4 regions of the Mesorhizobium sp. BHbdii genome follow, and region 1 is predicted to be linked to each of the others. Evidence: predicted binding sites of a transcription regulator. Region 1 holds the regulator's gene; each other region holds the start of a gene.
What was found. Region 1 encodes PhoB, which activates phosphate uptake and scavenging genes when phosphate is short. Its sites were predicted from a motif close to TGTCATNNANCTGTCAT; they were not measured.
Positions count from the first base shown of each region.

Region 2: a site for PhoB is predicted at 5,656-5,672, ahead of ACWTU8_RS18440 (alpha-D-ribose 1-methylphosphonate 5-triphosphate diphosphatase). Genes of this name have one in related genera too.
Region 3: a site for PhoB is predicted at 4,457-4,473, ahead of ACWTU8_RS26540 (LTA synthase family protein). Genes of this name have one in related genera too.
Region 4: a site for PhoB is predicted at 3,671-3,687, ahead of ppk2 (polyphosphate kinase 2). Genes of this name have one in related genera too.

Region 1 covers NZ_JBSPKX010000005.1:183,415-191,125, forward strand. The annotation lists gene xylF (D-xylose ABC transporter substrate-binding protein) at 1-746, opposite strand, end outside; gene ACWTU8_RS24365 (ROK family protein) at 975-2,222, shown strand; gene phoB (phosphate regulon transcriptional regulator PhoB) at 2,399-3,088, opposite strand; gene phoU (phosphate signaling complex protein PhoU) at 3,105-3,812, opposite strand; gene pstB (phosphate ABC transporter ATP-binding protein PstB) at 3,851-4,666, opposite strand; gene pstA (phosphate ABC transporter permease PstA) at 4,679-6,292, opposite strand; gene pstC (phosphate ABC transporter permease subunit PstC) at 6,285-7,673, opposite strand.
Region 2 covers NZ_JBSPKX010000003.1:310,871-318,581, forward strand. The annotation lists gene ACWTU8_RS18410 (calcium:proton antiporter) at 1-534, shown strand, start outside; gene ACWTU8_RS18415 (phospholipase D-like domain-containing protein) at 606-2,066, shown strand; gene ACWTU8_RS18420 (endonuclease/exonuclease/phosphatase family protein) at 2,221-3,021, shown strand; gene phnE (phosphonate ABC transporter, permease protein PhnE) at 3,124-3,918, opposite strand; gene ACWTU8_RS18430 (phosphonate ABC transporter ATP-binding protein) at 3,911-4,660, opposite strand; gene ACWTU8_RS18435 (phosphate/phosphite/phosphonate ABC transporter substrate-binding protein) at 4,739-5,599, opposite strand; gene ACWTU8_RS18440 (alpha-D-ribose 1-methylphosphonate 5-triphosphate diphosphatase) at 5,716-6,897, shown strand; gene phnF (phosphonate metabolism transcriptional regulator PhnF) at 6,894-7,679, shown strand.
Region 3 covers NZ_JBSPKX010000006.1:112,889-120,599, reverse strand. The annotation lists gene ACWTU8_RS26560 (SAM-dependent methyltransferase) at 1-327, opposite strand, end outside; gene rplI (50S ribosomal protein L9) at 606-1,190, opposite strand; gene rpsR (30S ribosomal protein S18) at 1,457-1,705, opposite strand; gene rpsF (30S ribosomal protein S6) at 1,705-2,199, opposite strand; gene ACWTU8_RS26540 (LTA synthase family protein) at 2,502-4,427, opposite strand; gene fabD (ACP S-malonyltransferase) at 4,695-5,636, shown strand; gene fabG (3-oxoacyl-[acyl-carrier-protein] reductase) at 5,696-6,433, shown strand; gene ACWTU8_RS26525 (acyl carrier protein) at 6,623-6,859, shown strand; gene fabF (beta-ketoacyl-ACP synthase II) at 6,894-7,711, shown strand, end outside.
Region 4 covers NZ_JBSPKX010000001.1:2,442,909-2,450,619, forward strand. The annotation lists gene ACWTU8_RS11920 (3-hydroxyisobutyryl-CoA hydrolase) at 1-433, opposite strand, end outside; gene hemB (porphobilinogen synthase) at 639-1,670, shown strand; gene ACWTU8_RS11930 (dihydrofolate reductase family protein) at 1,890-2,534, shown strand; gene ppk2 (polyphosphate kinase 2) at 2,661-3,581, opposite strand; gene ACWTU8_RS11940 (aldo/keto reductase) at 3,842-4,885, shown strand; gene ACWTU8_RS11945 (glycosyl transferase family 90) at 4,920-5,891, opposite strand; gene ACWTU8_RS11950 (hypothetical protein) at 6,093-6,251, shown strand; gene ACWTU8_RS11955 (DUF982 domain-containing protein) at 6,307-6,540, opposite strand; gene ACWTU8_RS11960 (GntR family transcriptional regulator) at 6,626-7,291, opposite strand; gene ACWTU8_RS11965 (multidrug efflux MFS transporter) at 7,455-7,711, shown strand, end outside.

The DNA.
Region 1 (7,711 bases):
GCATGGTCGCCGTCCTGGCCCGACACCGGAACGGATCCGGCCAAGCCTTGCGCCGTCAGCGCCGCGACGACTCCACCAGCGGTGCCGTCATTGGCGGCAACCACCGCATCGACCTTGTTGTCGTTGGCGATCAGGAACTGTTCCATGTTCTTCTGGGCGCTGGCGGGAAGCCAGCCGTCCGTATAGGCCTCGCCGACATTCTTGATCTTGCCGCTGTCGATGGCATCCTTGAGCACTTCCATGGAGCCGGCGAACAGGAAATCGGCATTCGGATCGGCGCCCGAGCCCTTGATGAAGACGTAATTGCCTTCCGGCGCCACCTTGAACACTTCGCGGGCCTGCATGCGGCCGACTTCCTGGTTGTCGAAGGTCAAATAGAAGACGTCCTTGTTCTCGATCAGCCGGTCATAGCCGACGACTGGAATGCCTTCGTCCAGCGCCTTCTGCACCGCCGGCCCGATGGCCGAGGCATCCTGCGCAAGGATGATCAGCGCGTTGGCGCCCTGCGAGATCAGGCTTTCGACGTCGGTCAGCTGCTTGCCGGGATTGGACTGTGCATCGGCGGAAATATACTTGTCGCCCGCGGCCTCGATCGCCGACTTCATGGCGGCTTCGTCAGTCTTCCAGCGCTCTTCCTGGAAGTTCGACCACGAAACACCAATGACCTTGTCCTTCGCCTGTGCGACCGACGCGAGCGTCAGCGACATGGCGATCCCCGCCAGAATGGCGGCTGTGAATCTCTTCATGATATTCCTCCTGCGCCGCGTACGGCGCGACCAACTGGCCCGAAGGCCTGCACAAAGGATCCAACGCCGAAGCACTGTCAACATGAATTCTGATGGATTTTGGTGTCTGCCGGCTTTTTTTCGAGCCTCGGAATAAACAATGACAGGTCCTTCTGCTTCTGCCAGTGTTTGTCGGCCTGACGGCTTCCGATTCATGAGCGGCCGCGGCAATAGGGAGGACGCTAAACAATGTCGGTTGGGATCCGCCATGACGATTTGCGCCGGCGCAACCGGGCGATGGTTATTTCGGCCGTACGCCGCGCAGGGCAGCCGTCACGGACCGAGATCGCCGCAACCACCGGCCTCAGCCATTCGACCATATCGGCGATCTCTTCCGACCTGATCCACGAAGGCATCCTGGCCGAGAGCAAGGCGAGTGAGACCGTTTCGCTGAAACGTGGCCGGCCGCAGGTTGGCCTCAGCCTCAATCCGGAAGCCGCTGCGGTATTGGCCGTCGTGTTGTCGCTGAATTCCCTTTCGGTCGCTGTCATCGACTATGCCGGACAAGTGGTCGCCGAGAAACAGCGCCGGCTGGACACGCTGACCATGTCGCGCGACGAGCTGATCGATGAATGTGTCGCCATCGTCCGGCGCCGGCTCGAAGACCCCGACCTCGACGTCCAAAACGTCGCCCGCATCGCGCTGGCGATCCAGGGTATTACCGATTCCCATGCGCGCGCCATGTTGTGGTCGCCGATCACGCCGCAGACGAACATCGCCTTCGCCGACATTCTGGAACGCGAGTTCGGCATCCCGGCCATCATGGAGAACGACTGCAACATGATGGCCGTGGCGCTGCGCTGGCGCGACCCGGATCGCTACCGCGACGATTTCATCGCCATCCTGCTCTCGCATGGCATCGGTATGGGGCTGGTGCTGAAGGGCGAGCTGTTCACCGGCACCCATTCCTCAGGCGGCGAATTCGGCCACATGATTCATCGGCCGGGCGGCGCGCTTTGCCGCTGCGGGCGGCGCGGTTGCGTCGAGGCTTATGCCGGCAATTACGCTATCTGGCGCAACGCAAGGCAATTGAGCGAGAACGCCGAGCCGGTCGCCGATGTCAGCGACGCCGAGATGCGGGCACTGGCGGCCCGGGCGCGCGAGACGGACGGACCGGAGCGCGAAGCCTACCGCAAGGCCGGCGAGGCGCTCGGCTTCGGGCTCGGCAGCCTGTTCGCGCTGATCGATCCGGCGCCGGTCGCCATGGTCGGTCCCAGCGCTGCCGCCTTCGACCTGATCGAGCCGGCCCTGCGCGAGGCCATCGCCCAGACCGCCGGCGGCGAGCATTCGGGTTCGATTTCCTTCGACACCGAGCCGAACGAACTGCCGCTGATCCGAGAAGGCTGCGCCATGCGGGCGCTGAGCTTCGTCGACCAGGAGATCTTCGGGCCGAGCATCCAGGCACGAGCCGGTTCGGTCGGAAAGAACGTGGCTTGAACTCGAAGGCAGGGATCCCCGGATCGCGACTTGGGGTGTGTTGAGATTCAGGTCAGGCCGAGTCGAGAATGGTGGGTTCCGAGAACGGAGCGGAGCGTACTTTTGGGTACGTGAGCACCGGAAGCGCAGGAAGCCGGCGTTCGCAGGCCCGGCACCACCTGAATATCAGCACATCCCTAGTCTTCCCTGATGGCATAGCCCGCGCCGCGGATGGTGCGGATGACATCGGGCATGCGACCATTGTTGACCGCCTTGCGCAACCGGCCGACATGGACGTCCACCGTGCGCTCGTCGATGTAGATCGTCTCGCCCCAGACATTGTCGAGCAACTGGCTGCGCGAGAAGACCCGACCCGGGTGCCGCATCATGAATTCGAGCAGCCGGAATTCGGTCGGCCCGAGCCGGATCTCGCTCTTCTTGCGATAGACCCTGTGCGATTCGCGATCGAGCATGATGTCGCCGACCTTCAGCACGCTGGACAGTACTTCCGGCTTGGCGCGGCGCAGCAGCGCCTTGACCCTGGCCATGAATTCCGGTGTCGAGAACGGCTTGACCAGATAGTCGTCGGCCCCGGTGGAAAGGCCGCGCACCCGGTCGCTCTCCTCGCCGCGCGCGGTCAGCATGATGATCGGCAGCCGCTCGGTTTCGGGACGCACCCGAAGGCGCCGGCAAAGCTCGATGCCCGAAACCGCCGGCACCATCCAGTCGAGCACCAGAAGATCGGGCACATTTTCCTGCAGCCGGATTTCGGCCTCGTCGCCGCGCGTCACCACCTCGACCTGATAGCCTTCGGATTCCAGATTGTAGCGGAGGAGGACGCCCAGCGGCTCTTCATCCTCCACCACCATGATGCGCGGCGCGATCATCGGCCGGTCACTCCTGTCATGTCGCCGGCGCCGACATCGTCGTTTCGTCGAGCTTCGGGCGATCCGCCGGCAATTGCTCCCCGGTCACGACAAAGTAGGCGTTTTCGGCTATGTTGGTGACATGATCGCCGATGCGTTCGAGATTCTTGGCGCAAAACAGAAGATGCGTGCAGGCGGTGATGTTGCGCGGATCCTCCATCATGTAGGTCAGGAGTTCGCGGAAAACCGCGGTGTATTTCACGTCGATCTTCTGGTCGTCGGCGCGCAGTTCTTTCAAAGCGCCGGCATTGCGCGACACATAGTGCTCAACCACCCCGCGGAGCTGCACAAGAACGAGATCCGCCATCGCGTCGATACCGTGCGACAGATTACGCGGCGTGGCGCTCTGCCCGACTGCGCTGACCCGCTTGGCTATGTTTTTGGCCAAATCGCCGATGCGCTCGAGATCACCGGCCATGCGGATTGCGCCGACCACGGCGCGCAGATCTTGCGCCATCGGCTGCCGCTTGGCGATCAGCGTGATCGCGCTATCGTCGAGTTCGCGCTGCCGCGCATCCATGATCGCGTCGTCCGAGACGACACGCTGCGCCATCGCATTGTCTGACGCAAGCAACGCGCGGATCGAGGCTGCGACCATCGCGGCGGCGAGCTCGTCCATGTCGCGGATCAGCCTGTCGATGTGCTCCAGTTCCTCGTCGAAAGATGCGACGGTGTGTTCACCCATGATCCTGTCCTCGTGTTCGAAATTCGCTGCCGGACCGCTCAGCCGAACCGGCCGGTGATGTAGTCCTGGGTGCGCTTGTCGTCGGGATTGGTGAACATCTTGTCGGTTGCGCCCTCCTCGACCAGGTAGCCGAGATGGAACATCGCCGTGCGTTGCGACACGCGCGCTGCCTGCTGCATCGAGTGGGTGACGATGACGATCGTGTAGTTCTGGCGCAGTTCGTCGATTAGTTCCTCGACGCGGGCGGTGGCGATCGGATCCAGCGCCGAACAGGGCTCGTCCATCAGAATCACTTCCGGCGACACGGCGATGGCGCGCGCGATGCACAGGCGCTGCTGCTGTCCGCCGGAGAGACCGGTGCCCGACTCGAGCAGGCGATCCTTGACCTCGTTGAACAGACCGGCCTTCTTCAGGCTCGATTCAACGATGCCGTCCAACTCGGACTTGCTCCTGGCCAGGCCGTGAATGCGCGGACCGTAGGCGACGTTTTCATAGATCGACTTCGGAAACGGGTTCGGCTTCTGGAATACCATGCCGACGCGAGCTCGCAGCTCGACGACATCGATTTTCGGGTCGTAAACATCCTCGCCGTCGAGCGTTATCTTGCCGCTCACCCGCGCGATATCGATCGTGTCGTTCATTCGGTTCAGGCAACGCAGGAAGGTCGACTTGCCACAGCCCGATGGGCCGATCAACGCCGTCACCTGGTTCTCGCGGACATCGAGGTCCACGTCGAACAGAGCTCGCTTCTCGCCGTAATGAACAGAGACCTTTTCGCCCTTCATCTTGATCGAAGGGGCATTGGTTCCGCTGCTCAGTTTCTGTTCGACGCCGGCTTCCGTCATGATGTTCATATCCTCTACCCCTTACCAGCGCCGCTCGAAGCGCCTGCGCAGTATCACCGCAATGGCGTTCATGATGACCAAAAACAGCAGCAAAATCAAAATCGCCGCCGAAGTCTTCTGCTGGAATCCAGCTTCCGGGAAATCCGCCCACATGAATATCTGCACCGGCAGGATCGTCGCGGGATCGGTAAAGCCGCCGGGAATGTCGACGATGAAGGCGACCATGCCGATCATCAGCAACGGCGCGGTTTCGCCCAGCGCATGCGCCATTCCGAGAATGGTGCCGGTCATGATGCCCGGCATCGCCAGCGGCAGGACGTGATGGAATACGGTCTGGACCTTGGACGCTCCGATGCCAAGCGCTGCCTCGCGGATCGACGGCGGCACGGCGCGCAGCGAAGCGCGCGAGGCGATAATGATGATCGGCAGGGTCATCAGCGCCAGCACCATGCCGCCGACCACCGGGGCCGAGCGCGGCATGCCGAAGAAATTCAGGAATACGGCAAGTCCAAGCAGGCCGAAGACGATCGAAGGCACAGCCGCCAGATTGTTGATATTCACTTCGATGATCGTCGTCAGCCGGTTCTTGGGCGCAAATTCCTCAAGATAGATAGCCGCCGAAACGCCGATCGGAAAGGCGATGGCGAGCGTAACGATCATGGTCAGGAACGATCCGACGACCGCGCCCCAAACACCGGCCAGTTCCGGCTCGCGGCTTGCGCCGGTGAAGAAGAAGATCGAGTTGAATCGGCTTTCGATTAGGCCGGCGCTCTTCAGCGTGTCGAGCCAGACGATCTCCTTGTCGGAAATCTTTCGCGATGCTTCCGGCGTATCGATGACGCGCAGGAATGCCTCGCCGCTCGCGGCGGGCGCCGTGCTGTCCAGCGCCTCGATCACCGTGCCCTTTGCGACCGCCGTCCTGTTGGGCCCCGGCGACAGCGCGGTGAGCTTGACCGTGCCGCCGTTGAACACGACCAGCAGCGATGATGCACCGCTCGTCAGCGTGAGCATGCCGTTTTCGCCTTCGGTCGCACCACGGCCGCGCGCCAGCGCCAGCATGGCATCGTCGCCGAAGGTCAGATCGATGTCGCCGCTGGTTTTCGAAGGCGTGACGCTTGTCGAAATCGCTTCGTCCGAACCGACGTCGGCCAGCAAACCCTTAAGATAGAGGTCAGCAAAATCGTCAACTGGAACCGCATAGTCCACCGTTCCTCCGAGCATCCCCGGATTAGCCGCAATATCCTTGCGCAGGAAGACGCCTGTGCCGGTGGAAATCAGCCCGCGCAGCAGACGCCTGTCCTGACGGCTCGTAACATCCGGAAATCTCGCCGCAAGCGCTTCCTGAGCGATGGCGTCGTAGTTCACTGCATCGAGTTTTGCCGGGTCGACCTTGGCCGCCGAAAGGTCAATCGGCAGCGTCAGATAGTTCTGCCGCAGCGCCGGGATCGCCTGCGTCACGATCGTCGACAGGAGCAGCACAAGGAATAGGCCGGCCAACGCGACGGCTCCGGCGCCAAGCCATTTGAACCACGTTTCCGTGCGGTAACGACCCTTCAGCCGCGCCTTCGCGGCACCGTCGGTATGAATGCTGACCGGCCGTCCGACGGCGCCGAATGACGAGATCGCATCAGTCATATTGCTCTCGGTATTTCTGGACGACGCGCAAAGCGACGATGTTGAGGGTAAGCGTGATGCAGAACAGCACCAGGCCGAGTGCGAAGGCTGCCAGCGTCTTGGCGCTGTCGAACTCCTGATCGCCCACCAGCAGCGTCACGATCTGCACGGTCACGGTGGTGACCGCTTCGAGCGGGTTGGCCGTGAGGTTTGCCGCCAGCCCCGCCGCCATGACCACGATCATTGTTTCGCCGATTGCGCGGCTGACGGCAAGCAGCATCGCTGAAACGATGCCCGGAAGGGCAGCAGGAAGGACCACCTTGCGGATGGTTTCCGACTTGGTCGCGCCGAGGCCGGCGGAACCGTCTCTCAGGGATTGCGGAACGGCGTTGATCACATCATCGGAAAGCGAGGAAACGAAGGGAATGATCATGATACCCATGACCACGCCTGCGGCGAGCGCAGATTCGGACGCGACGTTGAGGCCCAGGCTTTCGCCGATACCGCGGAAGTAGGGCGCAACTGTCAGCGCGGCGAAGAAGCCGTAGACGACGGTCGGAATGCCGGCGAGGATTTCCAGTACCGGCTTTGCGACCGCGCGGACGCTTTTGGAGGCGTAATCCGAAAGGTAGATCGCAGCCATCAGCCCGATAGGCGCAGCCACCAGCATGGCGATGAAGGTGATGAGCAGCGTGCCGGCAAAGAGCGGCACCATGCCAAAGATGTCCTGGTTGACCGCCCCGGCTTCCGCTCCGGCGCCGGTGAAGGCGCTCTGCGGCGACCAATGCGTGCCGAACAGGAACTTGTAGAACGGCACCTGTTGGAAGAACCGCAGGGATTCGAAGATGAGCGAGAGAACGATGCCGACCGTCGTCAGGATCGCGACCACCGAACAGGCGATCAAGAATACGCGAAGAACGCGCTCGACCACGTGGCGCGCCCGGTAGGCCTGTGCGATGCGCGAATAGGCCCAGTAAAATCCGGACGCGGAAAGCACGAGCGAGGCGGCCCAGATGATCCAGGTGCTGGTCGTATGGATCGATTTGTAGACGGCGGCAGCCGCATCTTTCGTGGGATCGGCGAAGCCGACAAGCCCGCCAAAGGCCATCGCGCGAGCGTCGCGGATGAAAGCTTCGACCTGCGGAATGCCCATTCCCGACAGTTCGGTGGAGAAGCGGTCGGCAATGATCGACGATTCAATTCCCGGCGTGACCAGCGACCACAACAAGATCGCAAGCAGCGCGGGACCGGCAGCAAAAAGTGCCAGAAACATGCCATGTTGGCCAGGCAGCGAATGCAATCGCGCGACGTCGCCATTGACACTGGCAACGGCGCGTCTCCGGCCGATCAAATAGGCCGCAGCTGCCAGAACCAACAGAAGAACAACGAGATAACCGACCATGATTCAGGACGTCCCCTCGACCGCCGGTCATTCACCGG
Region 2 (7,711 bases), on a different contig from region 1:
ACGGTGCGCCATCGGGGTGATTTTATCGAGGATCTGACGTCCAGCGCGGAACATGAGGCGCATGTATCTGAGGGTGGGAACGTGGCCACAAACGTGCTCCTCTTATTTGTTGGACTGGCAGGGATCGTTCTTCTGACCGAGCAGGTGGCCGGCAGCATCGAGAATGGGCTCGAGTTTCTTCAAGTTACCCAGGCGGACGCAATCGTGGGCTTCTTCGTCGCTGCGCTGGTGCTTATGCCGGAGGCGGTGTCGGCGGTTCGGGCAGCGCTCAATAACGAACTTCAGCGAGGACTGAATGTCGCTCTCGGCTCTGCCTGCGCCACAATCGGCCTGACAATCCCGGCAATCGGTGCGGCGAGCCTGCTCACCGGACGGAGCCTGACTCTTGGTCTGGGCCCGGGGGATACCGTGCTCCTCATCCTCGCGCTTGCCATCAGCATCGTGAGCTTTGGGACGGGCCGAACAACGATGCTGACGGGGCTTGTTCATCTCGTCGTGTTTGTCGCCTATCTGTTCCTTATCTTCGTGCCCTAGGGTCTGTTGAGTATCAACACCGGGAATGAGCTGCATTGCGTTCTGCAACCGCTCGCTGGATAGTCCTGGGGATGTTGCAGACCTTAATGACTCATTGGCCCCAGATCCTCGCGATCATTCCGGTGGTGATGGCGGCCATCGGCATCGTCCACGCCATAATGACGAAGGAAGACGTCCGCGCCGCCACAGGTTGGGTCGGCGTGATGTTCCTGTCGCCATTCCTTGGCGCGATCATCTACGCCGTTGCCGGCATAAACCGCATCCGTCGTGCAACGATCAGCGCCATGCGGCCCCTTTCCAGCGACGCGGCTTCCGCAAAACATGAGCGCAACATTGCCGCCGAGGAATTGATTGCCGAGCGGTACGGCCAACGCTTCACCGGCCTGAAGACATTGGGCGACAGGGTGGCACGGCGTGCCCTGACCTCGGGAAACGCGATTGCGATGATGGAGACAGGTGAAGAGGCCTATGCCGCAATGTGCCGAGCGATTGATGGCGCTCAACGCACTATCCTTCTCGAGACCTACATCTTCGACAATGACGATGTTGGGCGGATTTTCGTGGAATCTCTCGCCGGAGCCGTCCAGCGGGGTGTTAGCGTTCGCGTGCTGATCGATGCCGTCGGGGCGCGTTACTCCGTCCCCAGCATTCTTGGGCGTCTGCGAGAGGCAGGAATCACAGCAGACCTCTTCAACGGCAACATTGTCATGGGCCTGCGTCTTCCCTACGCCAACCTCAGAACGCACCGGAAGATCCTGGTCGTCGATGGCACGATTGCGTTCACCGGAGGGATGAACATCCGAAAGGGATTCTCAGCCGAGTTCGCCGGCTCCTCCAGCGCGAGGGACACGCATTTTCAGGTCACCGGGCCGGTCGTGGCCGACCTTTTTTCGGTTGCCGCCGAAGATTGGCGCTTCGTGAGCGGCGAGCTCCTGGAAGGCGACACCTGGCAAGTGGCCACGCTTCCCGCGGCTCCCGGTCAACCGATGCTGGCGCGGGCGGTTGCCTCCGGGCCGGATGCCAGCATCGAAACGAACCACAACTTGCTGATCGGGGCATTTTCCGTCGCCCGCAAATCGATCCGCATCATGTCGCCCTATTTCCTGCCGGATCGGGAACTGATCAGCGCGCTGACGACTGCCGCCAGGCGAGGCGTCGAGATCGACATCGTGGTACCGGCGGAGAATAATCTCTTCCTTGTCGACCGGGCGATGACGGCGCAATTCGATCAGGTCCTAAAGCACTATTGCCGCGTATGGCGCACGGAGGGCTCGTTCGATCATTCGAAGCTGCTGTCGGTCGATGGAGTTTGGGCTTATATAGGATCCTCCAATCTTGATGCCCGGTCCCTGCGGCTGAATTTTGAGATTGATGTAGAGGTTCTTGATGCAGGCTTTGCCGCGGAGATTGAAGCGCGGATCGGATCGGCAATCGCCTCCGCCGCGTCTGTAACGATCGAAACCTTGAGAGCCCGGCCCTTCATCGTCCGCCTGTTCGACCGAGTGTTGTGGCTGGGATCGCCCTACCTTTAGAGGCTTTCTCGTTCTGCCGGGGGGAATTCGGGTGACGCAGCCACCGCTCCTTTTGAGCGCCGCATCTCGTCAGGGCAGGGAAGCAGCGATTGCGGATGCTATTTGAGTGAGACAAAGCAAAGTCTTGAAGGTAGTGAGGACGAGCAGCAGACTCATGCAAAGAACCGGACATAGCTTTCCTGCAAGTGTGCTCAAATCCATTCGCGACAGAAAAAAGCAGAAGGCGAAGGCTGCGCCGTCAGAAGGGACACGCCCCGCGGGGACTCTGGTCGCATCTTACAACGTTCACAAATGCGTGGGCGTCGACAGAAAGTTCGATCCCGAACGAATCGGTCGCGTCATCCGGGAAATCGGCCCGGATGTCATTGCGTTGCAGGAGGCGGACAATCGCTTTGGAGATCGTGCCGGCCTTCTGGATCTGCGGCGTCTCGAATTGGAAACAGGCCTGGTGCCGGTGCCGGTGTCCGGAAACGGCAAAGGGCACGGCTGGCACGGCAACGTTCTGCTCTTCAAACGGGGCATCGTTCGCAATGTCCATCAGATAAAGCTCCCGGGGCTGGAGCCGCGCGGAGCACTGGTTGCCGAAATCGATCTGGACGAGAAACGAACTCTGCGCATTATCGCAGCCCATCTCGGCTTGCTGCGCCGATCGCGCTCCGAACAGGCCCGTGTCGTGCTCGAAATCATGAACAGACCGGACGAAAAACCAACACTGCTGCTCGGCGATTTGAACGAATGGCGACTCGGAAACCGTTCCGCGCTGAATACGCTGCACACGACTTTCGGTCCCGCGCCGCCGGCGGTCCCCACCTTTCCATCGAGTCTGCCGCTGCTGTCGCTCGACCGGATCATGGCAAATCGACACGGAATGATCTCAACCGTCGAAGCCCATGACACGCCGCTTTCGCGGGTCGCCTCCGATCATCTACCGCTTACAGGATTCGTTCGCCTATAATGTATCTGCCCAGCCCCATGGATGGAGATCGGTTCAAAGGGAAGCTCTTGTCTAGGATACGGGGCGGTGTCGTGCCGATTTGGGCGCATGGCTAGCCTGCAGCTACTGGACCTTCGAGCGCAAGCGATCCGTCACGAACTCCATCAACACCACGATGGTGAAGATCACGAGAATGATGGTCGAGGCATTCTTGTATTGGAAAAGATCGAACGCGACCTTCAGCTCCTGGCCGATGCCACCGGCTCCAACGAGGCCGAGAACAACAGACGAGCGCACTGCCTTTTCAAGCGCAAAGAGCGTGGTGTTTATCAGGGACGGCAAAGCGTCGGGCAGAACTGCCCCGCAGAGGACAGAGAACCGACTGGCCCCGATCGCAAACAGCGCTTCCTGAGGTCTTTCGTCGGCATCCTCCATCGCCTCGGCGAAGAAGCGCCCGCAAAAACCGATCGTATCGACGACGATGGTCATGGTTCCAGCAACCGCCCCGAGACCAACGGCTGACACGAAAAGAAGTGCCCAGACCAAATCTGGAACGGTCCTAAACAATGAGACCAGGATCCTGGAAATATGCCGGAACGGGCCGAGCGGGGTTATGTCCTTGGCCGAGAGCCAGGCAAATGGCAAGCTGAGGACGACACCTATTGCTGTCCCCACGACCGCTATCTGAAACGTTTCGATCATGCGCCAGAAAACCCGCAGGAGGAACCCTGGCTCGACATTTGGGGGTATCATGCGGCCGACGAGCTGGGCCATGCGGGGCACTCCCCCTGCCAGTTGTTCCGGCGAAGGTGCGACCTGCCCGGCGGAAACGATCACGAGAGCGGCCAAAGCGACGGCAAAGCTGAAAGTGAGGGGCGAGATCGATGGAATCCGGCTCGGCGAAAGGCGGTCATGCATCGAAGACGTCTTTCAAATCAGCGCGGGTGACATGCGCCGTCGGCCGGTCGAAGAAGACCTTGCCCGCCTTGAGCGCTATCAAGCGATCGGAGTAGCCGAGAGCATGTTCCATGTCGTGCGTGGTGTAGACCAAGGTGATCGCTTGTTCCTGGGTGAGCTCGGAGAAAACTCGCATCACATCATGTCCAGCCGCCGGATCGAGACTTGCCGCCGGTTCGTCTGCTATCAAAAGCTTCGGACGCCGGATCAACGCACGGGCAATCGCCACCCGCTGCGCCTGCCCTCCAGAAAGCGCGTCGGCGCGGGCGCCTGCCTTGCCGAGAAGCCGCACGTCGGCGAGCGCCTGCATTGCTTCCTCGCGCCAGTGTTGCTTTGCGATGGAATGGTGCCAGCCGCGCCAGCCGCCGGGCAGCCCGAGCTTGCCCTGCAAAACGTTTGTAAGAACGGATTGGCGGCTAACCAGTCCGTGATGCTGGAAGACAAATCCGATCTGCCTGCGTATGCGCCGCAGCTGGGCGACGGACGGCGCCGAGCGGAAGCTCTCGCCGAGGGTGGCGACCTCGCCACCGCTCGACGGTAAAAGACCGATGAGGCATTTGAGCAGGGTGGATTTTCCAGCACCGTTCGAGCCAATCAGGGCAACCCGTTCGCGCGATGCTATGTTGAGGCCGATACTGGAGAAAACGACCTTTCCGTTCGCATAGCTCTTCGCAAGATCGTGCGCGCGAATGATTGCTGTCATAGTGACCTCTTGGCCCAGACGGGACTACGAAATAGACCGGCGGTTAACCGCCGCCTTTGCGATGAAAAGGAGCAAGCCTCAGTTTACAAAGTCGGTGAGGGTCTCGATTCCGATCGTGCGGTACATCGAGCGGACATAGTCGTAGTCCGAGTCCCTGACATCAGTCAGAAAGAAACCGCCCTTGAATTTCTGGTTGTCCTCGCCTGTCAGGATCGCTTTCATCAGCTCGTTGCCATTCTTCGCAAAGGCATCGCGGACCTTGACGAACACGTCGTCTGAAATGTCCTTACGGGCGACAAGAATGTCGTTCGGCAGATCGCGGCCCCGTGCGATTACCGAGAAGGCAGTGTCGGGGAACGCTTCCCGGACCGAGTTCAGATAACCGAAATTCAAGCCGGTAGCGGCGATGTCGCCGCGGATGAGAGCCTCAGCCGCGATATTGCGCGATATGATCACTGGCTCGTAGTCGGTGGCATATTTCAGGTTGAAATCGGCCAGCGCCTGCGCGGGGCCGAGGTGCTGGGAGGTGGAGCCTACCGAGCCGAATGCAATCTTCTTGCCCTTCAAGTCTTCAATCGAGCGGATCGGTCCATTCGCCAGTACGGCGATCTGAGCGAAATAATCGGGGCGCTGCCAGGCAACAACAATCTTCGGCTGGCTTAATTCCTTCATGACCACGTATTCAGCAGGACCGGTCAGGACGAGATCGACCTGCCCGGAATTCATGGCCTCGACGGCGGTGGTCCGCGAGCTGACCGGAAACAGCTCGATATCCAGGCCGGTCGCCTCTTCAAGAGCGGTCTGGAAAGCGCCGAATTCCTGCTGAAGAGCCTCCAGTCCCTCCATGTCGGTTACCGCGAATTTCACCGGCTCCGCAAAAGCTGGAAGAGCGGAGGCAAGCGTCAGCGCGAGTGCGGTTGCGATGGTGCGGATCATCATTTTCCCTTTGCTGTATAGACAGGAAACTGTTACCCGCTAATCCGTATACGCAGCAGATGACGTGCTCGTGACATTTCGTGGGCGCCACCGGCAGGCTTTGCTTTTAGAGGGATACAGTGAACTGGCACATTCAGGGTGGTCGCATCCTTACCGACCGGGGACTTGAAACCGCGGACCTGAGCATTGCCGGCGGGATACTGTCAGAGATCCAAGCGGCCCATGCGTCCATAATCGATGCCGATGGTCTGCTCGTGCTTCCGGGGATCGTCGATATCCACGGCGACGGCTTCGAGCGGCAAATCATGCCGCGGCCGGGTGTCCGCTTCGACACGGCGCTGGCGTTGAAAGATACGGACCGCCAGCTTGTCGCCAATGGAGTAACCACAGCCTTTCACGGCGTCACGGTGTCATGGGAGCCCGGACTTCGCTCGCTCGAAGCCGCCAAGCAACTGATCGGCGCGCTCTGCGGTCTCCGCGATACTCTTAGCTGCGATACGCGTGTGCATCTGCGCTGGGAGACCTTCGCGCTTGATCAGATGGCGCAGGTCATACAATGGCTCTCTCTTTGGCCGCGACCGATCATTGCTCTCAACGACCATACGACCGGGTCGGTATTGAACGGCACGATCGCAAGCAAGATCGGCCAGATGGCGGAACGGTCCGGCTTGAGCCGTGAGCAATATATGGCGTTGCTCGATCAGATTTGGTCCCGCCGGGCCGACGTAGCGATCGCGATTGGGAAGCTGGCCGCGACTGCACGGGCCAATGGCAATGTGCTTCTTGCCCATGACGAAGCGTCTCCCGAAGAACGTATGTATTTCCGCGGTCTCGGTGCAAAGGCTTCGGAGTTTCCACTGACGCTCGAAACGGCGAAAGCCGCGCGGCAAATGGGCGAGGATGTGATCCTCGGCGCGCCCAATGTCGTGCGCGGCGGCAGCCATAATGGAGCGCTGAATGCCACCGAGGCCATCAGAGCCGGGCTCTGCACGGTGCTGACCAGTGACTACCATTATCCCTCGCCTCTGCATGCGGCCTTCAGGCTGTCTTCTCCGGGGGCCAGCGATTTCCCCATGATCTGGAATCTGGTCTCGGCAAATCCGGCCCGGGTAGCCGGCCTTGACGATCGCGGATTGCTTGTTGCCGGCCGCCGAGCGGATCTGATCCTCGTCGATGCCGGCGATCCAGAGCATCCGCGTGTGGTGGCCACCATGGTTCACGGACAAATTGTCTATTCCTCTGGACTCTCGCGCGTAAACCGATGGTCGGCACACCGATCGCCGGTGAATAAGGCTTCATGAACCAGAATACGAAAATCCCAACACCACACGAGCGCAGCGTCAATCGTCTTCTGGCCTTTGACGGGCTGGTCTTTCGGCCACGCAGCGATTCGCCGATCTGGCAGCAGATCTACGATCACATCTTCAATCTGATCGAGAGCGGCTGTCTTCCGCCGGGCAGCCAACTTCCCGGAGAAACGCATCTGGCGGAGAAACTCGCGGTCACCCGCATTACACTTCGCCGGGCGCTGCAGCAGTTACAGCATGAGGGCCACCTCACCGCTCGCAAGGGCGTCGGTATCTTCGTGCGAAACCTACCCTCGACATTCACGGTTCGCGACGGCCAGCGCTTTCTCGATAATTTCGAAGCTCATGGCCAGGAAATCGGCACCAAGACGCTGCTTATCGTCCGGGAACCAGCAGAACCGGCCGTGGCGGAGCGGTTGCGTCTCGCACCTGATGCCACCATTATCCGGCTGTGCCGGATCAGAACGTCCGATAAGCAGCCGGTCTACGTCAATACCAAGGTCTTTCCAGCCCATCTCTTTCCTGATTTCGAGCAGACGTACGACGTGCGTCAGTCGGTGACCGATGTTTTCCGCGCGCATGACATCGAGAATTACCGGCGGGCCGAGACGCGCATCAGTGGCGGCTTTGCATCCCCTGATGAAGCCGAAATCCTGCGGCTGACACCCGGAACACCAGTATTCCGCATCAATGCCGTCAATGAGGACCGCAACGGCGTTCCAATCGAATGGACCCGCGGCTGCTGGCCGCTGACGTCTGTCGAGTTCGTGTTCTGATCCTGGCGCGATGGCGTGGTCACATGCTCTTC
Region 3 (7,711 bases), on a different contig from region 1:
CAGGCGGCGGAAGGCGTGGCGCAGGCCCTCGATTGCCTTCGACCAGGTGGCATCGATGCCGCCGCTACCCATGTTCTGGAAAGCGATACGCATCACCCCCAACACGCCACCCTCGAGTATGTCGAGTTCGCCGTCCATGTAGGCCTCCGGCACCGCCAGCATCGGATCGAAGGTGATGGCGCGCTCGGCATGCGCGGTCTTGATGTGCATGTGCACCGGATCGCCGGTGCCATCGCCGAAAATCACCGATAGGCCTTTCGGTCCGGTGACTTTGAGGTTGCCGGTGCGCACCAGGCGGTCGAGAATGCGTTTCAGCAGAATATTCATGACCAATATCCCCTCTCGGCCAGACACGCTGTCTCGGCGCACGACCCCGAAAATCGGATTCGATTTTCGGAAAGGATCATGCGCCAAACCGAAGCTCTACAGCTTCATTTGCGCGTCCAAAGGACGCGCGGCGCTGTAGTCTGCCTCAACATATAGGGGTTCGAAAAGTTCCTTTTGGCACAAAAATGCCCAGGCGAGGGGCCCGGGCATTGGTCCAGAAATGACTGGAAGCCGACGAAACGTTTTAAAGCGCCGCTCTGACGCCTTGTGACGTGCAATCAGCCGTTGTCTTCGCCGCCTTCGAACTCGGCATTGGGATCGAAGAAGTTGTCCGGGCGCGCATTGTCGTTGATGTCGTCGCCATAGATAGCTTCGGCCGTGGTCAGCGTCTCGCCCTTGGCCTGGCGCTCGGCTTCGTCGGCGGTGCGGGCGACGTTGAGCGTAATGGTGACCTCGACTTCCGGATGCAGCGCGATCGCCACATTGGTAAGGCCGATGGTCTTGATCGGCTGGTTGAGCAGGATCTGGTTGCGGTTGACCGAAAAGCCTTCCGCCGTCAAAAGCTCTGCGATGTCGCGGGTCGACACCGAGCCGTAGAGTTGGCCGGTTTCGCCGGCCGAACGTACGGCGATGAAGCTCTTGCCGTCGAGCTTTTCCGAAATCTGCATGGCCTCGGACTTGCGCTCGAGGTTGCGGGCTTCGAGCTGGGCGCGCTGGCCTTCGAATTTCTTCTTGTTGGCTTCGTTGGCGCGCAGCGCCTTGCCCTGCGGCAGCAGGAAGTTGCGGGCGAATCCATCCTTGACCTTGACGGTATCGCCCATCTGACCGAGGCGGGAAACGCGCTCGAGAAGAATGACGTCCATAGTTTTGTTCCTTCGTTTGGGCGCCAATCACTGGCATCGACGCCGAATTGTCTGGAACAGGTCAGGAAGCTGAGGGCGTTGCCGCCTATGTCGCTGTCCTGCCTGTCGCGGCAGTTAGAGGCCTTCACCTCAACCCGGGATTTTCAATGCATGTCGCCCAAAAGTGGCCCCGGTTTTTGGACAACGACATGCGTCAATCAAGTTCAACCCTGCGGCGCCCGTCGCCGTTGGGAAGAGCGGGCGGCGAACCGCCCGCTGAAAGAGTGTTAGCGAACCACGTAGGGCAGCAGTCCGAGGAAGCGGGCGCGCTTGATCGCCTTGGCGAGTTCGCGCTGCTTCTTCTGGCTGACGGCGGTGATGCGCGACGGCACGATCTTGCCGCGCTCGGAAATGTAGCGCTGCAGAAGACGTACGTCCTTGTAGTCGATCTTGGGCGCGTTGGCTCCGGAGAACGGGCAGGTCTTGCGGCGGCGATGGAACGGGCGCCGGGTCGGGATCTGGTTGATGTCGACCATTATTCTGCACCCCCTTCAACACCTTCGCGCGGACGGCGCGGACCACGATCTGTACCGGCATCGCCGCCGAAGCTGCGCGGCGGGCGATCGCCACGGTCGCCGCGATCGCGATCGCCGAACGAGCGTGGGCCGCGGTCACGGTCGCCGAAGCCGCCGCGTTCCGAGCGCTCTTCGCGCTTCTGCATCATCGCCGACGGGCCTTCCTCATGTGCATCGACCTTGATGGTGAGGAAACGCAGCACATCCTCGGACAGGCCCATCTGGCGCTCCATCTCGTTGAGCGCGGCCGGCGGGCAGGTGATATCCATCAGCGTATAGTATGCCTTCCGGTTCTTGTTGACCCGGTAGGTGAGGGACTTCAGTCCCCAGTTCTCGACCCGGCCGACGGACCCGCCATTCGCGGAGATGACGCCCTTGTACTGTTCGACAAGCGCATCGACCTGCTGCTGCGAGAGGTCCTGCCGGGCAAGAAACACATGTTCGTAAAGAGCCATATTGTTCTTTGCCTTTCTTCGTTTCTCTCCCGGTTCCCGCGGCAAAAGCCTCTGCAACTTCTCTGACCCGCCGATCCCTAGAAGGGGGCGGGGAAGAAAGGAGCATGACGAGACGGTCGAGAGCGGAGACACGGGAGGCGGAAGCGCCTCTGGCTCCGCACGAAGGTTTTCGAAAAACCTCCGGCCCTCCGTTCAGCCCCCAGCAAGGACCGGCAGATTGCGGGCGTCTATACAGGAATTTGACCGCAAGGCAAGGGCGAGCCGAAAACCCGCCGCTACAAGGACGATACGTCACGGCATCTTCAGCTTGTATGCGGGACGCGCTTGTTCACCGTTTCCGGGAAGAAATCGGGCGCCGCATGGCGCTTGCCGAACATCATGTCGTATTGCAGCAGACGGAAATCGCGAATGGCCGGATCGATCTTCTTCTGTCGCGCCCAGTCGGGCGTGTCCTCGCCCGTCGGCTTCATCAACAAATTACGATCGACGACGCTGTAGCGCTCGCGCATCTGGCCGAGGAAGCCGGTGTAATAGGGATGGCTGATCCCGGCCGTGGTCAGGATATGGTAGGGCAGGAAAGCCGGACTTACCGCGCCCATGTCCGCGGCCGGCCCGGTGCGGTTCGACCATACGACCAGCGGCGTCTGGTGATGCAGCAGCATCTGGTCAGGCGGCTCTTTGCGCGGCGCGACATTATCTTTGAGGAAGCCGGTCTCGACATAGACCGGGCCGAGCGGCGGCAGATGGTCGCCGAAGAAGGCGATGACTGTCGGCCGTTGGCGGTTCTTCGCCCATTCGACAAGGCGCTCGAGGCCCTTATCGGCGTCGGATGCACCCTCGGTGAAGCTCAGCAGTGAATCCTTTGCCCACTGGCTGGTCGGCGCCTGCACCTTGTGGGTCGGATTGTAGTAGCGATTCGGCTCGTAGGGTCCGTGATTCTGCAGGCTGACGGCGAAGAAGAAGAGCGGATCGTCGGTGGCATCGGCCTCGCGGATGATCTCGTCGGTCATCGCCGCGTCCGAGGCCAGCGGACCGCGCTTTTCGAGATATGGCATATTTTCTTCCGACTTGAAGTCGTCGAAGCCGAAATCCGCATAGACCGGCGTGCGGTTCCAGAACCAGCTCGTGCCCGGATGGATGGCGCGCGTCTCATAGCCCTGGCTCTTCAGGAACGTCGCCATCGACGGCACCGGCGCGCGGACATATTGCTGGTAGGGGATGCTGCCGGCCGGCAGGAAGGCGTTGGAAAAGCCGGTCAGCGCCTCGAATTCGACATTGGCGGTCATGCCGCCGAATTCGGGTGAGAACATGTAGCCCGAGCGCAGCGCCCGCACAGTGGGAATCGGATCGGGCGTGATGTTGACGCCGGGCAGTTCGGTCGGATCCCAGAAGGATTCGCTCATGACGATGATGATGTCGGGCTTCTCGGCCGGCACCGAGGCCGTCACGTCAGGCCTGTCGATCGCTGCGATCGACTTGTCGGAGTAGCCGGCAGGCGCCGAGACATGCGCCATCGGTACGTTGAGCGCGAAGGCGAGCGCGAAACCATTGGAGGCGTAGTTTTCCTTCTGGTCCCACATGATCGGGATGATCTGCAGCCGGTCCCGCGTCCACGAGAAGGTCGCGTAATCCATGATCGAGACGAAGAAGGCGAGCAACGGCACGGTCAGCGTCAGCCGGGCCAGGCGACCCTTGCGGCTGAGCGCCGGTACCCGGCGGCGCCAGAGCCGCCAGCCATAAACGAGCAGCGACAGGCTGCCAACGATTCCGATCGCCAGAGCGATGGCGGTTCCCGGACGTTCGCGCACCAGCAGCGGCATCAGCGCCACGATCTGGCGTGAATAGAGGAAATCGGTCGGATAGAGCGGATCGCCGAGATAGAGCGATTTCTGATGGCCGACAAAGGCCAGCGCCAGCGTCAGCGGCGCGACGATCATCAGGCTCTGGTGGCTGCGGCCGAGCACGGCGTCGAGGCCGATCAGGATCAGCGCGAAGATGATGATGGTGGTCCAGCCCGGCTTGAAGGGCTGCAGGAAGAAGGCGACGGTGCCGGCAAAGTCGCCGCGCACGATCAGTTCGATCGCAAAAACCAGGATGGTGGCGGCGAGAAGGCTGACGAGGCCATAGCGGATAACAGGCCATTTCCGGCCCGGCAGATAGCCGGTGGCCGGATCGCCTTCCAGAAACTGTGGCGCGGCTTTGCCAACGCCTTTCCTAGTCCTTGCCACCTTACAATTCCCCCGACCATACACAAAAGTGTCATTGAGCTGTCATCGATATGTCACGAAAAGCTAACGCCTGTGGCTGAAATAAGAAGAGCCAGCAAACGAATCGTGAGCGATTTTCATCATGAGTGATCGAAAAAAAGCCTTTTGGAACAGGTACTCGGCCAGCGATACCGAGCCGGAGCGACCCGCGTCGGGCTGCCAGCGGACTTGACTTGCCCGCCCGCCTTGCGTCACAGGCAGGAAAAATCAGCCGCTTGGGAGCCACACATGGCCGTCGCATTCACCTTTCCGGGACAGGGCAGCCAGGCTGTCGGCATGGGCAAGGACCTCGCGGACGCCTTTCCGGAATCGCGGAATGTCTTCGAAGAGGTCGACGAGGCGCTTGGCGAAAACCTGTCGAAGCTGATCTGGGAAGGGCCGGAAGAGAGGCTGACGCTGACCGCCAATGCCCAGCCGGCGCTGATGGCTGTGTCGCTCGCCGCGATCCGGGCGCTCGAATCGCGCGGCCTCTCGCTGAGGGACAAGGTCGCCTATGTCGCCGGCCACTCGCTCGGCGAATATTCGGCACTTGCCGCCGCCGGTTTCGTTTCGGTGGCCGATGCGGCCCGGCTCTTGCGTATCCGCGGCAATGCCATGCAGGCGGCTGTGCCGGCCGGTGAAGGCGCCATGGCGGCGATCATCGGGCTGGAACAGGCCGATGTCGAAGACGCCTGCGCTGAAGCGGCCAAAGGTTCAGTTTGCCAGATCGCCAACGACAATGGCGGTGGCCAACTGGTGATCTCCGGCGCAAGCGCGGCGGTCGAACTGGCGGCGAGACTGTGCATGGAAAAGGGCGCCAAGCGGGCGCTGATGCTGCAGGTCTCGGCGCCCTTCCATTCGGCGCTGATGGCACCGGCGGCCGAGGTCATGCGCGAGGCATTGGCCGATGTCACGAAGAACGCGCCGTTCGTGCCCGTGGTCTCCAACGTGTCGGTCACTCCGTCCAGCGATCCGGACGCAATCGCCCGCCGTCTGGTCGAACAGGTGACCGGCCGCGTGCGCTGGCGCGAAACGGTGGAATGGTTCGGCGCGAATGGCATTGCGACGCTTTACGAGGTGGGCGCCGGCAAGGTGCTGTCGGGACTGGCGCGGCGCATCAACCGCGATATGGCTACCGGCGCCGTCGGCACGCCGGCGGATGTCGACGCGGCGCTGGCGGCGCTCGCATAACCAACCGAGATTCGACCCCGCCCGTGGAGGGTGTTCTCTCTTAGATCAGGAGACAAGACATGTTCGAATTGACCGGCCGCAAGGCCCTCGTCACAGGCGCATCGGGAGGCATCGGCGAGGCGATCGCCAGGGTGCTGCATGCGCAGGGCGCCGTCGTCGGCCTGCACGGCACCCGCGTCGAAAAGCTGGAGACGCTGGCGACCGAACTCGGCGACCGGGTCAAGCTGTTCCCGGCGAACCTTTCCAATCGCGACGAGGTCAAGGCGCTCGGCCAGAAGGTCGAGGCCGATCTCGAAGGCGTCGACATTCTCGTCAACAATGCCGGCATCACCAAGGACGGTCTGTTCGTACGCATGGCGGACGCCGACTGGGATACGGTGCTCGAGGTCAATCTGACCGCCGTGTTCCGGCTGACCCGCGAACTCACCCATCCGATGATGCGGCGCCGGCATGGCCGCATCATCAACATCACCTCCGTGGTTGGCGTCACCGGCAATCCCGGCCAGACCAATTACTGCGCCTCCAAGGCCGGCATGATCGGCTTTTCCAAGTCGCTGGCGCAGGAGATCGCCACCCGCAAAATCACGGTCAACTGCGTCGCCCCCGGCTTCATCGAATCGGCGATGACCGACAAGCTCAACGACAAGCAGAAAGAGGCGATCATGGCGGCGATCCCGACACGGCGCATGGGCACCAGCGCCGAAGTCGCTTCGGCCGTCGCCTATCTCGCTTCCAACGAAGCTGCCTATGTCACCGGCCAGACCATTCACGTGAATGGCGGCATGGCGATGATTTGACAGTTGCGGGAAAACACCCCTTTTCGCCTTGGACCCAGGCCGATTTTCGTGTAATGCGGCCCGCAACCCGGCGGTTCGGGCAAAAACCGGTCCGGTGCCGTTGCGTTTCCGACAGGACCATCTTTCAGCTTGATTAGCGGCATTCCGCCCGCTAACGAAGACAGACAAACAAAAGACGAGGATGCCCAAATGAGTGACACCGCAGAGCGCGTCAAGAAGATCGTTATCGAGCACCTTGGCGTCGATGCCGACAAGGTGACGGAGCAGGCGAGCTTCATCGATGATCTGGGCGCGGACAGTCTCGACACGGTCGAACTCGTCATGGCGTTCGAAGAAGAATTCGGCGTCGAGATCCCGGACGATGCGGCCGAAACCATCCTGACTGTTGGCGATGCGGTGAAGTACATCGATAAGGCTTCGGCCTGACGCTATTTGCAGTCACCAACGAGGAGGACCTGCGATGAGGCGTGTCGTCGTCACGGGCCTTGGGCTGCTTTCGCCGTTCGGCGTGGGTTTCGAGCATGGCTGGAAGGAGCTTCTGACCGGCCGCAGCGCAGCCAAGCGCATCACCGAGTTCGAGGTGGAGGATCTTGCCTGCAAGGTCGCCCACGTCGTTCCCCGCGGCAATGGTGAGAACGCCACCTTCAATCCCGAGGCCGTTCTCGAGCCGAAGGAACTGCGCAAGATCGGTGACTTCATCCTCTACGGGATCGCGGCCGCCGACGAGGCGCTGAAGGATTCGGGGTGGGCGCCGAAGTCCCATGAGGAGCAGTGCGCCACCGGCGTGCTGATCGGCTCCGGCATCGGCGGCATCGAAGGCATCGCCGAGAACGCGATGATCCTGAAGGAGCGCGGTCCGCGCCGCATCAGCCCGTTCTTTATCCCCGGCCAGATCATCAATCTCGTCTCCGGTCAGGTTTCGATCCGGCATGGGCTGAAAGGCCCCAACCACGCCGTCGTCACCGCTTGCTCCACCGGCGCGCATGCCATCGGCGATGCAGCTCGGCTGATCATGTGGGGCGATGCCGACGTGATGGTCGCAGGCGGCGCGGAAGCGCCGGTGACCCGGCTGTCGATCGCCGGTTTCGCCGCTTGCCGGGCGCTGTCGACCGACCGCAACGAAGCTCCGGAAACGGCCTCGCGTCCCTATGACCGTGACCGCGACGGCTTCGTCATGGGCGAGGGCGCCGGCGTCGTCATTCTGGAGGAGCTGGAACACGCCAAGGCGCGCGGCGCCAAGATCTATGCCGAGGTCACCGGTTACGGCTTGACCGGCGA
Region 4 (7,711 bases), on a different contig from region 1:
GGAAAAAGCCGATGCCGACTTCCGGCATGGCGAATTGGGCGTTTTCGGTCAGCACCCGATGCGAACCGTGGAACGAGATGCCGACGCCGCCGCCCATGACGATGCCGTCGATCAGGGCGACATAGGGTTTTTTGAACCGCGCGATGCGGGCGTTCAGCCGGTATTCGTCGGCGAAGAAATCGACCGGCGGCTTTCCCGCCCCGCCGGCCTCGTAGATGTGGAGGATGTCGCCGCCGGCCGAAAACGCCCTACCCTCGGCCTTGACGACGACGACGTCGACGCCGTCGTCCCGCTCCCAGGCGCGCAGCGCCTTGTCGAGCGCCTTGACCATGCGGTGGGTGACGGCATTGAGCGCTTGCGGTCGCGTCAGCGTGACGATGCGGGCCCTGTCCAATCGTTCGAAGCGGATCTCGTCGCTGCCGCCAAAATCCATCGCCTGACATTCCCTCCCTGCGCCGCCGGGACTGAAGTGCTAAAGCGTGGCGCATGGGTGCGTCAATGCCAAGGTCAATCCTGTCCTGCAACGGTCAGCCGGATTTGGTATACCGATATCCAGGTAATGCCAGCCTGGCACAATCGTGCCGCATTGGTCAGCGGCGGAAGCTCGTGGTAAAAGCTGCCGATCTGGAGTTTTGGCGATGAACAAATTCACCCCAGCAAAGCCTGCCGGCGCGCGCAGCGTCGACGAGATCACCGGCAGCCACCGTTTGCGCCGCATGCGCAAGGCCGACTGGTCGCGCCGCCTCGTCCAGGAGAACCGGCTCTCCGTCGACGACCTGATCTGGCCGATCTTCGTCGTCGATGGGAAGAACATCCGCGAACCGATCGCCGCCATGCCCGGCGTCTTCCGCCTGTCGCTCGACCTTGCCGTCAAGGAGGCCGAGCGCGCGGCAAAGCTCGGCATTCCGGCGATTGCCACCTTCCCGAATGTCGAGCTAGGCCTGCGCGACCAGACCGGCTCGCATATCCTCGATCCGGAAAACGTCATCAATCGCGCCACGCGCGCCATCAAACACGCGGTGCCGGAGATCGGCATCATCACCGATGCCGCGCTCGACCCCTTCACCTCGCACGGCCATGACGGCATTTTGCGCGACGGCATCATTGTCAACGACGAGACGGTGGAACAGGTGACCGCGGCTGCCGTCATCCAGGCGGCGGCAGGCGCCGACATCATCGCGCCTTCCGACATGATGGACGGCCGCATCGGCGCCATTCGCGACGCACTCGACGCCAACGGCTTTTCCGATGTGGCGATCATGTCTTATGCAACGAAGTTCGCCTCCGCCTTCTACGGCCCCTACCGCGAGGCGGTCGGCACCGCCGGTCTGCTCAAGGGCGACAAGAAGACCTACTATCTCGACCACGCCAATTCCGACGAGGCCGTGCGCGAGGCCGAGCAGGACCTCGCCGAGGGCGCCGACATGCTGATGGTCAAGCCCGGCCTGCCCTATCTCGACATCGTCCGCAGACTGAAGGACGAATTCCGGATGCCGACCTTCGCCTATCAGGTGTCGGGCGAATATTCGATGATCAAGGCGGCCGCTGCCAATGGCTGGATCGACGGCGACAAGGCGATGTTGGAATCGCTGCTAGCCTTCAAGCGCGCCGGCTGCGACGGCATCCTCACCTATTTCGCGCCCGAAGTGGCGGCGATGCTGAAGGGGTAGCATCCCCTTAGCCGAACATTGGTTCGCGGCGCGAACAATAGCCGGCGATCCGCTTCGACATACAGGACAATTTCAGTTTCCGGCCGGTGAAACGCAGCGAGAGTCGCCTGGCCCTTCGCTCTCGCCTTGCCGTGTTCCAGAAAACAGCTTGCAATTCGCAATCAGTTAAGCTACCCAATAACTGATTGCAAAACGCAACTGGTTATCGAGGAGGCTCTCATGTCCAAACTTCGCGTCAACGCTTTCACCCTGTCGCTCGACGGGTTCGGCGCCGGTCCTGACCAGGATCTCAGCAATCCTCTCGGTGTCGGCGGAGAAGATCTGCACAAATGGATGGTCGGCACCCGCACATTTCGTGAGATGGTCGGCAAGGAGGGCGGCACCATGGATACCGACGAGGCGTTCACCGTGCGCAGCTTCGAAAATGTCGGCGCCTGGATCCTGGGCCGCAACATGTTCGGCCCGATCCGCGGCGAATGGCCGGACGAGAACTGGAAAGGCTGGTGGGGCGACAATCCACCTTACCACGTACCGGTCTTCGTGCTGACCCACCATCCACGCGACCCTATTGTAATGGAAGGCGGCACGACCTTCTATTTCGTCACCGACGGCATCCACTCGGCGCTGGAACAGGCGAAGGCGGCGGCCGGCGGCAAGGATGTTCGGGTCGGCGGCGGCGTCGCCACCATCCGTCAATATCTGCAGGAGAAGCTGATCGACGAGATGCACCTTGCGGTGTCGCCGCTGCTGCTCGGCAAGGGTGAGAACCTTTTTGCCGGCCTCGACATGCTCAAGCTCGGCTATCAGTGCACCGAACAGGCGGTGACGCCGCTTGCCACGCACGTCATCATCAAGCGGGCTTAGCGGCACTTCTGCAACGTTGGTGATTGGCGAAAGCCCATTTCTCCCCGTCACTATACCGGGAGAAATGCCCGGCAATGCAATGAGGGGCGGCTCCCGATATACTGACGGGGAGAAGGGAACCCTGCCTCAATACTTCTCGGGTACATACAGCTCGCGCGGCAGCACCTGGCGCTCGTATTCGGGATTGAAGACGCGGTCGGGCAGCGTGATCTCTTCGTGCGGCACTTCTTCATAAGGCATCTGCTTGAGGAGATGATCGATGCAGTTCAGCCGCGCCCGCTTCTTGTCGTTGCCTTCGACGATGAACCAGGGGGCTTCGGGAATGTTGGTGCGGGCGAACGTCTCTTCCTTGGCCTTGGTGTACTGCTCCCAGCGCACGCGCGACTGCAGGTCCATCGGCGACAGCTTCCACTGCTTCATCGGATCATGGATGCGCATCTGGAAACGCATCTGCTGCTCCTCGTCGGTGATGGAGAACCAGTATTTGACCAGCGTGATGCCGGAGCGGACGAGCATGCGCTCGAACTCCGGCACGTCGCGAAAAAACTCCTCGACCTGATCCGGTTTGGCAAATCCCATCACCCTTTCGACGCCGGAGCGGTTGTACCAGGAGCGGTCGAACAGCACGATCTCGCCGCCTGCCGGCAGATGCGGGACGTAGCGCTGGAAATACCATTGCGACTTTTCGCGTTCGGTCGGCGCCGGCAAGGCTACGACGCGACAGATGCGCGGATTGAGCCGCTGGGTGATGCGCTTGATGACGCCGCCCTTGCCGGCCGAATCGCGGCCCTCGAAAATCACGACCAGCTTTTTCTTGTGATATGCCACCCAGGACTGCAGCTTGATCAATTCGGATTGCAGCGTGATCAGGTCGCGAAAATATTGCTGGCGATCCATCGAGGGCGGATGCGCTTTCTTGTAGATCTTGGCGATCTCCAGCGACAGCGCCGGTTCCGACATTTCCAGCTCGTAATCTTCGTCAAGTGTGTCGGCGAGCTCCGCCTCCAGCCAGTCCTTGGCAGGAGAATTCTGTTTTGCTTCGGTCATTTATGCTGCTCCGCGTGCGAGCCCCTGTCGGCGTCCGGCGTGCCGGCCAAGATCGAACACCTTGAGCCGACTTGCATACAGGCCGGCCAATGACGGTTTTATTGCAGCCGGCCTGTGTGCCGGTCGCGCAAATCCGTGAGATATGATCGATCAGCCTCCATGGCATGCACGACAAGCGGCTCGAATTGTCCTACAAATGCCAGGCTCCCCTCGGGCGGCCTTCGAAGCAGCCCTTCTCAACGCAATTGCGAGGATCTGACATGGAATACCGCACTCTCGGCCGTTCCGGGCTGAAGGTTTCGACGCTGACCATGGGCACCATGACCTTTGGCGGCGCCGGCGCATTTTCGGCGGTCGGCAAGACCGATCTCGACGAGGCGCGCCGGATGATCGACCTCTGCATCGATTCCGGCATCAATCTCATCGACACCGCCAATGTCTATTCGAACGGGCTTTCGGAAGAGATCATCGGCGAAGCGCTCGGCGGCAAACGCAAGGGCGATGTGCTGATCGCCTCCAAGGCGCGGATGCGGATCGGCACGGGCCCCAACGACGAAGGGCTGTCGCGCTACCATCTGATCCGCGAGTGCGAGAAGAGCCTGAAGCGCCTCAGGACCGACGTCATCGACATCTATTTCCTGCACGAATGGGACGGCACGACGCCGCTCGAGGAGACCGTCGCCGCGCTCGACACGCTCGTCAGCCAGGGCAAGGTCCGCTATGTCGGCTGTTCCAACTATTCCGGCTGGCAAGTGATGAAGGCGCTGGGGATCAGCGACCGCCAGCACCAGCCGCGCTTCGTCACCCAGCAGATCCACTACACGCTGGAAGCACGCGAAGCCGAATATGAACTGCTGCCGATCTCGGTCGACCAGGGGCTTGGCGTGTTGGTGTGGAGCCCGCTCGCCGGTGGACTGCTGTCCGGCAAATACCACCGCGACCAGGCCACCTCCCGCCAGCTCAGCGGCTGGACGGAACCGCCGATCCGTGATGGAGACCGGCTGTGGCGGATCGTCGATGTGCTTGCCTATATCGGCAAGAACCATGGCGTCTCGGCAGCGCAGGTGGCGCTTGCCTGGCTGCTAGGCCGGCCGGCCGTCAGCTCGCTGGTGATCGGCGGACGGACCGAAGCGCAGTTCAAGGACAATATCGCCGCTGCAAGCCTGGTGCTGACCAGCGATGAGCGCGCACGCCTGGACGCTGTGAGCCGCCCGCCCGTTCTGTATCCCTACTGGCACCAGCAATTCACGGCAAAGGACCGGTTTGGTCCGGCCGATCTGGTTCTTGACCGGGAAGATATCTGACAACGGTCCTGATCAGGTCGAAGGTCGCCGCGGGTTAGCCTGAGATAAAACGCCAGACCTCGGGATCAGGCTCGATCTGGCCGCTGAGCACGAAGTACTTGTAGAGCACGAGCAAGCAGATCGCCTGCTCGGCCCGTTCGTCGGCGAACTTGCGGCAATAGGCGTTGGCGGCGGCAACGATGCGCTCGGCCTCAGTCGGATGACGTTCGAGATATTGCACCCGCTCGGCAAGATCCGTGAAATCAGGTTCGAGCGGCACATAGTGAACATCGGCCATGAGTTCGCTTTCGGCGAACCATGTCTCATACGTCGGCGGCGGCATCAGGCACAGCGAATTCGAACTCATGATCCATTTTAGGTTGGTCGCCACATCGTTGCCTTCGAGCGAAATGATATAGCGACAGCGCCGCTGCTGATCGATGCTCAGATAAGATTTGCGATATTCCGGCGCTGCCGTCGGTTTGGGCGTGCCGACATCGCAAAAGGGCAGATCGCGCGCGGCCTCCAGAAGCAAGGTCCTTATCGGGTTGTTGAGCTCGCCGCGCCACACCGCAACCGGAAGCTTGTCCGCGAAGGCTACATCGTCGGCGGGCATGTGGAAGTGGCGGAACTTGTTGAGCTTGAACAGGACCCCGTTCCTGTTGTCGCCGGCGATCGGCCGATCCTTGACGATCGACGGCATCGCAGGCACTTCAATGACGTCGCCGAATTCGAGGTCGATGCGCAAATCGGGATCGAAGTAGCGGGCAAATTCCTTCAGATCGTAGTAATACATGCTCCGACCTCTCGGCAGCCGGCTGACCGGCACGGCGCCGGCGCTCGGCGCGAAAGGGTCCTGCAACCTATTGTAATAATTGAGACGCGCGCGGACCGATCCATCCGAAAGCCTGGCCTGATCGAGCAGCCCGGCGAGCCTGCGGCGGAACATCGCCTGCGGTGCAAAATCGCGTACGGCATTGCGCGCATAGTAGAATAGCTTCTGTGCGTTTCTTTGAAGGGTGGCCATCGGTCACTTGATAAAAAGTCGGCTTGTGATTTGCCCCCCGGCCCCTCCTACACCATTGTGCCAGCTATCTTGCAAGCCACAGAACCGTGTTCAGCTAGCCTGCCGGCTGTGTATGGAGCCGATCGCTCTTTGCGGTGTTGTGTTTGGAGCCCAATGCTCCTAGGCAGGGCTAAGAACCTTGGGATTGTGAAAGGAAGAGATATGGCGCGAGCACCGAATTACGGCCAGGAACGCAAGGAACGCGACCGGCAGAAGGCCGCCAAGAAGGCGGAAAAGCAGGTGGCCAAAGTGGCAGCCAAGGAACGTTCGAAACCCGAAGACGAGACCACGTCCGAGACCGAAACGGAAACGGCAGAGTAAAACGCATCCGGCCCGCGAGGCGGATCGGATTTGGCCTAGGAATCCCGCTGCGTCTTCAGGCCGGCGCCTTGTCGCTGACGAACACGTTCACCTCGCGCGCGGCGGCGATGAAGGCGCGCCTTGCGGTCATCGCCGGTTTGTCCCCGGCCAGCGCATCATGGCAGGCCTGCAGCGCTTCGCGATGCTTTGGACTGCGCTTGCCGGGCCAGCTGTTGAGGAGGTAGTCGGAAGCCTCGCGGACGGTACGCAAGAGCTGAGTGGTTCCTTCCGCGCCCGACTTGACGGTCACGGGTATTTCAAATCGGTTGTTTTCCATCGCCGCTCTTACGCCATCGGCGCTCGCGAAGCGAGGGCGAAAGTGGTTGCCTCCGCAATCACGCCGCGACGACGGCAAATCCCCTGGCGCGCAGGCCGCGCCGGTCATTGTGCAATGACATCACCAGCCGGTCGCGGCTGCCGACGATATGGGCCGAAAGCCGCCGTGCCGCCTCATCGGCATCGCCGGTCCGCACCGCTGCCAGAATGGTATGGTGCTCGGCCCAGGCACGGCCGAGTGCCGCCTCGTCGCGCACCTCCAGCCAACGGGCGCGTGACAGGCGCGTCATGGCATCGCGAACCGCCTTGAACAGGAACTCATTGCCGGACAGGCCTGCCAGCTCGATGTGAAAATCCATGCCGACGCGGTGCCATTCCTCGCGCGGGGTATTTTGGTCGCAGGAATCGAGCATCGCTTCGATAACATCAACGCCGCCTCTGTCACTCTGCGCACAAGTCAGCCTGAGTGCCGCGACCTCGACCGCCTCGCGGTAGACGGCGATCTGCTCGAGCTCGGCGAGATTGATCGGCGATACCGTCCAGCCGCGCCCGTCGCGGCAGACCAGACCTTCTGTTTCGAGCCGCAGCAATGCTGCCCTGACCGGCGTGCGCGAGGCGCCGAAGCGGCTTTCGATCCAGCGTTCTGTCAGCCGCTCGCCCGGACCGACCTCAAGGCCGAGGATCATCTCCCGAAGCTGTTTTTCGACATGCTGCATCTGCGACATGGTGTTCCGTTCTGGCTATTTGTTCTGGCTATCTGGTCGCTGCTCAGCGTTGAGAGCGCCGCATTGACAGCCGTCGAGCTTGCGTCCATGACGGGTACCAACTTGGTATCCCAAAACGGTATCTGCAGCAAGCCGCCGACAGACTTGCCGGACAGGACAGGACATGCCGCAAGACGCGACCCCTGCCACGCAAGGCGCCCACAACATCCACTGGCGCCGCAATCTCGCCGTGTGCTTTGCCGGCTCGTTCAGCACGCTTGTCGCGATGACGCTGCTGTTGCCCTTCCTGCCGCTTTACGTCGAGCAGTTGGGTGCCGAGGGGCACGCGGCGATCGTGCAGTGGTCCGGCATCGCCTATGGCGCGACGTTCTTCGCCGCCGCGCTGGTGGCGCCGCTGTGGGGACGGCTGGGCGACCGCCA